DNA from 3 places in the Shewanella sp. 553 genome. Region 3 is predicted to be linked to each of the others. Evidence: predicted binding sites of a transcription regulator. Region 3 holds the regulator's gene; each other region holds the start of a gene.
The links. Region 3 encodes ArgR, which controls arginine synthesis, uptake and breakdown. Its sites were predicted from a motif close to ANTGAATANNTATTCANT; they were not measured.

Region 1 (2,283 bases), 580 kb from region 3:
GCCGGTGCGCTCTTCAACTTGTTCATTGAGTTGACGTAAAAAGTCTGGAATGGCCTGCCACAATGACGCTTCAATAGTGCTCAATCCCCAGCGCGCCTCATCGACGGGTGTTGGGCGTTCATGGCGGATCTCATTGGTATGCCAGATTTGCGCGATCAGTTGGCGTAATCTAAGGTGGTTCTGCTTTTTTTCGCGGTCGGTGAGCTGTGGGTTTTCTAAGGCAGCGAGAATATCGACGACTGCCGAGTATTTTTGTATCAGCGTGCGTCGAGAAATTTCAGTTGGATGGGCTGTCAGTACCAAATCGATATCGAGTGTTTGTAAGCACTCGAGCATGTTATCTTGATCAACTCGGCCGTTAAGCATCCGCCCCAGCAACTGCTCTACAGGATCGGGCACGCAGACTAATTCGTCACAATTTCTACTGATGGTGTGAAATTGCTCGGCAATATTGGCAAGGTTTAAAAATTGATTAAAGGCTTTGGCAAATGGCACTAACTCATCATCGGGAAGGGCGGCTAATAGCGTCAGCATCTGCTCTCTTGCCGCATCATCCCCTTGGCGTGAACTTTTAGCCAAGTGCCTAATCTGTTCAATTTTATCTAAAAATGGCTCATCCAAGTGGGTGCGAATGGTATCGCCTAAGATCTGACCTAAAGTCCCTACATTGGATCGTAACGATGCGTACATATCAGCCATAAATGCTCCATACCTCTAAGTTAATCATTCACAATACCCAGCCAATTAGGCTGCGGTCAAGATAGCACATCTGGATATTACAAACTTATGTGCTGCACATCACTGCTTGACGACACTTAAATTGCATTGTTATTGCATTATCACTTCTGTTTTGGGATTACAGCGGGCTTTATGGCGGCAGCCTAGTTATCGGCTACTATCCTAGGGCTGGGCTGAGTATCAAGTAGCCAAAAAAGCATCAGTTATGACGTTTTTTCGCAAAAACCACCGTAAATATATATTCACAAGCATTGCATAAATAATTTCTCGTGATAATCTATCCAACAGCTAAGGCAAGAGCCTTTATTTACAGCGTATTATTGAGACGATAAATGAAGATTTCATACTTAAAAACAGATTATAAGGTTAGCTACACAAACTTCCTGCGACGATAAACTTGTCATGTTGATATCTCTACCAGGGCTTAAGTTGCGCCCCTCTTTTTCCTTTATGGTTAATTAATAAGAAGTCTATAAGTATGAAAAACATCGCTATAATTGGCGCCAGTGGATACACAGGTGCACAAATAACTGCATTAATTCAGGCCGATAAAGAGTTACAGATACAAGGTCTGTATGTGTCTGAAAACAGTCTCGATAAGGGCAAAGCCCTGGCCGATTTGTATCCTGTATATTGCCATATCACCTTACCGCTATTGCCGCTTTCTGAAGCTGCTAAGCAGACAATAATTACTGAGGCCGATGCCGTTGTGTTGGCGACTGATCATGGTGTCAGTTTGCATCTTGCTGCTTACTTTTATGCTCAAGGATTAACGGTGTTTGACTTAAGTGGTGCTTATCGGTTTGCCGATATGCAGCAATACCCTAAATGGTATGGCTTTGAACATGAATATCCAGAGGTGCTTGCTAACGCGGTTTATGGGTTGGCTGAATGGAATCATGCAGCAATTGCAAACAGTAAAATGATTGCTGTACCAGGCTGTTACCCTACCGCATCGTTGACAGCCCTAAAGCCATTAGCCTCATTACTAGGTGAAAGCCTGCCGGTGATCAATGCGGTTAGCGGAGTAACCGGCGCCGGGAGAAAGGCGCAGCTGCACACCAGCTTTTGCGAAGTAAGCCTCACCCCTTATGGTGTGTTAGGGCATAGACATCAACCAGAAATTGCCATTCAGTTAGGCAAAGAGGTTATCTTCACGCCGCATCTTGGTAACTTTAAGCGTGGGATTTTAGCCACGATTACTGTGCAGCTTAAAGCCGGGGTGACTGAAGCCGATATAGCTAACGCGTATAGCGTCTACAATGAATGCCCACTGGTTCATGTATATCAACATCAATTTCCTAAGGTCGATGATGTCGTGCTGACGCCCAACTGTTTATTAGGCTGGAAATTCGATGCCCAAACGGGGTACCTCGTAGTGGCGAGTGCAATCGATAATTTGATGAAAGGGGCAGCTAGCCAAGCTCATCAATGCATAAAGATTCACTTTAATTATTCATAATCAAATTCACGAGAGAATAGCCATGATATCTTCACAGCAACCTTTAGTACTTAAAGTCGGTGGCGCGCTATTACAGTGCGAAA
Region 2 (2,283 bases), 2.0 Mb from region 3:
ATCATCAATGCGATGGTGCCGATAGCCATGACGACCGGGATCACGCCAAATACCATATCGATGACATTTTTGAGGCCATCTTTTAAGGTGTGCGACACGCCTTGTGCATGCGCCGCTTTGTTCATTGCTTGCTCAAAGCTCCAAGCAAACACGCCCTTGCCGTGCGGCACGACTTCATCGTCTGGGTGACGTGGTGTGTCGTCGATGTAGAGATCTTTTTTCCAGCACAGTGGCGGTAACTTAGGCACGATAATCGCTGCAACCACACCTGCTAAACAGACGGTTAAGTAAAATGGTGCAAACAGGTGCTCCAATTTAACCTGCGAAATCACCACCAATGAGAAGGTGATTGAAACCGCCGAAAAGGTAGTCCCTATCACAGCCGCTTCTCGCTGAGTATAAAGGCGGGCTTCATATTGTTTACTGGTCATCAATATGCCAACGCTGCCGTCGCCAAGCCAAGAGGCCATGCAATCAATGGCGCTGCGACCTGGCAAGTTAAATACTGGGCGCATAATTTTGGTTAACAAGGTGCCAAATAGTTCTAGCAAGCCGAAGTTAAGCAGTAATGGCAATAACATACCGGCAAAAATAAATACGCAAAATAGCACGGGCAGTAGGTCGTTGAGGACCAAAGCGCCGGTATTACCCGAATGTATCGCTTCGGGGCCTATGCCCATATAAGTCAATACAATGAAGACCGCACCAATGATGCGAACGATTGCCCACATTGGGTTTACGTCAAGCAATGCATTGATAAAGTGATGCTGCTTTAAAGCGTTAGGCTTGAGTAATTTGCAGATAATGGTCGCGATAGCGGTAATGACCACTATAAAGGTCACTATGGCGGTTAGTGCATCGCCTAATAAGCTTTGTAATCCTTTTGATACGATAGCGATGGGGATGGTGATCGCATCTTGATAGCTAATCGGTGTCATAAACAGTAATAAGCCGATCAGCGAAGGGATGAGAAATGTAAGTAACGTTTTTATGTTAGTTTTTTGTTTTATAGCCACTTTTTTTGCCTTAAATTACGCTGTCTGTACAACGGCAAGAAATAAGAATTAAATCCATAATTTTATTTACAATGAATATCCATTCATCTAATCGACGGAGGTTACCGCCTAAGTCCAGTGATGTAAAACCATTTAATGCGCAATCTTGTGACTGGTTGCAATAGCATAGTTATTTGCACTTAATGACTATTTATATTGTACTCAAAATTATCGCTTTTGCACTATGTAATTTCTGGTTGCAATTGGGTTAAGTGTTTGTTGTTGATTGGTTTTATTAAGTTTGCTCTAGCGTCAGCTGTTGTCGGTTGAGAGCGGCATTAATTGGGTGAGTTCGGCGCTAACATGATGATGCTAAAGCATTTGATTTGTGGACTTAAGGGGCTATGACGACAAGTTTTGCGCCTAATCGACTGTCGATTAGGCGCTGTTTGCGGTAAATACACGGCTAATATAGAGCGGTTAATAACGTATGTGGTCAATAGTTAGCACGTTTCAGTGCTGCGTTTTTATCGACTTAATGCTCGCTCGGGATAAAGATATTCGCGCGCCAAGTTTAGTGGATTTTGTCCGCCAGTTAACCGAAAGTCTGCCTTAGGCTTTTGGCTTTATCCGCATTAATTTTCAGCTCAGAAATGGAGCCTTCAACGCTCTGTAGTGCAACCAGATTATTATTCGATGCCTGGGTGATCTGATTAATTCCCTGATTTAGTTCTTGTACCACTTGCATCTGCTGCTGCGCCGCGACGGCATTTTGCTGGGCAAATTCGTGAATGCTGCTGATTGATGTATAGAGTTCATCCAGCTTTATCGCCGAAGATTCGGTTTGCTGGGCGCAGTGTTCGGCCAATTGCTGGCTTTGACGCATCTCTTCGCTCCAGTCGCTGAGCATCTTGAACATTTTGTCGACGCTTTGGGATATGCTGGTTGTCGATTCTTGAGTGCGGCTCGATAGCGCCCTGACTTCATCGGCAACGACCGCAAAGCCGCGCCCCTGTTCGCCTGCTCGGGCAGCTTCAATGGCGGCATTGAGTGCCAATAAGTTGGTTTGCTCGGCGATGGCATCGATTTCGCCCATGGCATTGGCCACATGTTGAGCTTCTTGATGCAGCTGCTGAGTATTTTTTGCTACATGGGTGACGCTTTGAGTGAGCGAGTCGATATCTTGGCTGTTTTGCTGCATCATGGTGCGATTATCGTGACAAATTTGATAAGTGTCATCGATATGGTTTGAGGTCGACTGAATATTACTCACCACCTCATTAAGGGT
Region 3 (2,283 bases):
CACCGCTGTGGCCACCAATGACATTGACTTTAACATCAGCCACATCTAACCCTTTGGCTTCGGCCACGAAGGTTTCAGAGCGAATAACATCAAGGGTAGTGACACCAAATAAACGGTTTTTATCATAAACGCCTGCAGCCTTTAGTACCTCAGCAGCGATAGCGACGGTGGTGTTAACAGGATTGGTAATAATACCGATAAGCGCTTTAGGACAAGTTGCTGCACACTTTTCAACAAGGTTTCTAACGATCCCTGCATTGATGTTAAATAGATCTGAGCGATCCATACCAGGCTTACGCGCAACACCTGCAGAAATTAGCACCACATCAGCACCTTCTAGTGCTGGTGTTGGGTCTTCGCCCGCGAACCCTTTGACTTCAACCGCTGTAGGGATGTGGCTTAAGTCAACCGCAACACCAGGGGTCACTGGCGCGATATCGTAAAGGGATAATTTAGAGCCGGCAGGCAATTGAGTTTTAAGTAGTAGAGCAAGAGCCTGGCCAATACCACCAGCGGCACCAAGTACAGCAACTTTCATAGTTATCTCCGTTAATTCTTGGTTATTATGTGACATAGATCTAAATTTACAGATGGCGCAACATTACTTCAATCACACCAATAATTCAATTATCCCTTAGTCGTGTAGCAAGATATTTTATAAATAGCCGAGGTAAAGTGCATGTATTAACGATTACTCAATGGCTTTTTGTAGCGAAAATAAATCCACATTCGAACCATTCCAATGTAAAATAACCCTATTAAATGAGGCAGGTATCCGCTAATCATTATGCAACATCGACAACAGAGCACAAAGTGACAAGTGAATTTTTATTCACAACGACCGAATAATGCTTGACTTACTTTGCATAGCTATTCACAATGAGTCAATTTCACGGATAATGAATGCGAAAGCTATGCAAGCTAATAAAAACCAAGAAGAACTCGTCAAAACCTTTAAGGCAATTTTAAAAGAGGAGCGCTTTGGATCTCAGAGTGAAATCGTCACCGCACTTCAAGCTGAAGGTTATAACAATATTAACCAATCGAAAGTCTCGCGCATGCTCAGTAAGTTCGGCGCTGTGCGTACACGCAACGCCAAACAAGAGATGGTTTACTGCCTCCCCGCAGAGCTAGGGGTTCCGACGGCTGGCAGCCCACTGAAAAACCTTGTACTGGATGTAGACCATAATCAATCTATGATTGTGGTAAGAACCAGCCCAGGAGCAGCACAGTTAATCGCTAGACTGCTGGATTCTATAGGTAAGCCTGAAGGTATATTGGGAACGATTGCTGGTGATGACACGATTTTCATCTGCCCATCGAATATTCAAGAAGTGGATAAAACATTAAACACAGTAAAGTCATTATTTAACTATGCAGATTAATTGACGGCGGTCTGCTATCTCGCATGTTGTATTATTAATCGTATTGTCACTTATCCAATCTCGAAAGAGTCACTTTTCGAGATATTAAATATTCAAAAAACTGATACTAGTGAGTTAACAGCCATCAGCTCGGCTTAGCAGATAAGAGACGCCAATGGCGTCTTTTTTATCGCGTTGCTATCACGCTTATTCAGCCATTAACAACTGCTTCGCCATGGTAAGCATTACTTAAAGCCCTAAGCCTAGATATAAAAATGCCGATAAGAGAAACTTATCGGCATTTAATCAGCATGCAAGATGTTATCGCTTTTTACGCTTGTCCAGCTTAGAAAACAGGCCAACTAGAGCCTATTCTAGCCGAGTCGAATTTTATTGCAGTCAGCTTTGTATGACTACTGGTTTGGCGCACAATTTTGCATCACTACATCAATACACAAGCTGCATTGACATACTTGGTCACGGTGGTTAATCAGCAGCCCATTGGCACTACACTTACGCAATTCACTCACCGTTTTCGGCGGCAGCCAGTTGCATAAAATCCAGCGAAGGCGCAAAAAAAGCCGAGCCTGTTAGTGCTTGAGTAAAGTGCATTAAGTGATCATGATTACCCGCTCCGTCACCGTGGATCATACTCTGGAGCATTTTTTCAAAATTCTCCGAATTACGGCACAGCGCGATAAACATCAATCCCTGCTCTTTCATTGAGCCATAAGGCATACTCTGCCTTAAGATCTCCATCGAACGTCCTTGGCTATCTTTCAGATTAACCCGCTTAGTATGGCTAGTGAGTGGTTTGTCCTGCGAAGCATATTCGATATTATCAATCTTAGTTCTGCCGATGATATCTTCTTGCTTTTTCTGAGGAAGTCGGTTCCATTTGCTTAAGTTGTGCGCGTAC

Region 1: the regulator ArgR is predicted to act here: its motif matches at 968-985, upstream of argC (N-acetyl-gamma-glutamyl-phosphate reductase).
Region 2: the regulator ArgR is predicted to act here: its motif matches at 1,087-1,104, upstream of AC5YBZ_RS12290 (YjiH family protein).

The regions. Positions count from the first base shown of each region.
Region 1 is NZ_CM181701.1:194,450-196,732, forward strand. Features, by position in the region: gene ppc (phosphoenolpyruvate carboxylase) at 1-699, opposite strand, end outside; gene argC (N-acetyl-gamma-glutamyl-phosphate reductase) at 1,217-2,200, shown strand; gene argB (acetylglutamate kinase) at 2,223-2,283, shown strand, end outside.
Region 2 is NZ_CM181701.1:2,769,046-2,771,328, reverse strand. Features, by position in the region: gene AC5YBZ_RS12290 (YjiH family protein) at 1-938, opposite strand, end outside; gene AC5YBZ_RS12285 (methyl-accepting chemotaxis protein) at 1,591-2,283, opposite strand, start outside.
Region 3 is NZ_CM181701.1:770,208-772,490, reverse strand. Features, by position in the region: gene mdh (malate dehydrogenase) at 1-538, opposite strand, end outside; gene argR (transcriptional regulator ArgR) at 915-1,385, shown strand; gene AC5YBZ_RS03485 (Dyp-type peroxidase) at 1,887-2,283, opposite strand, start outside.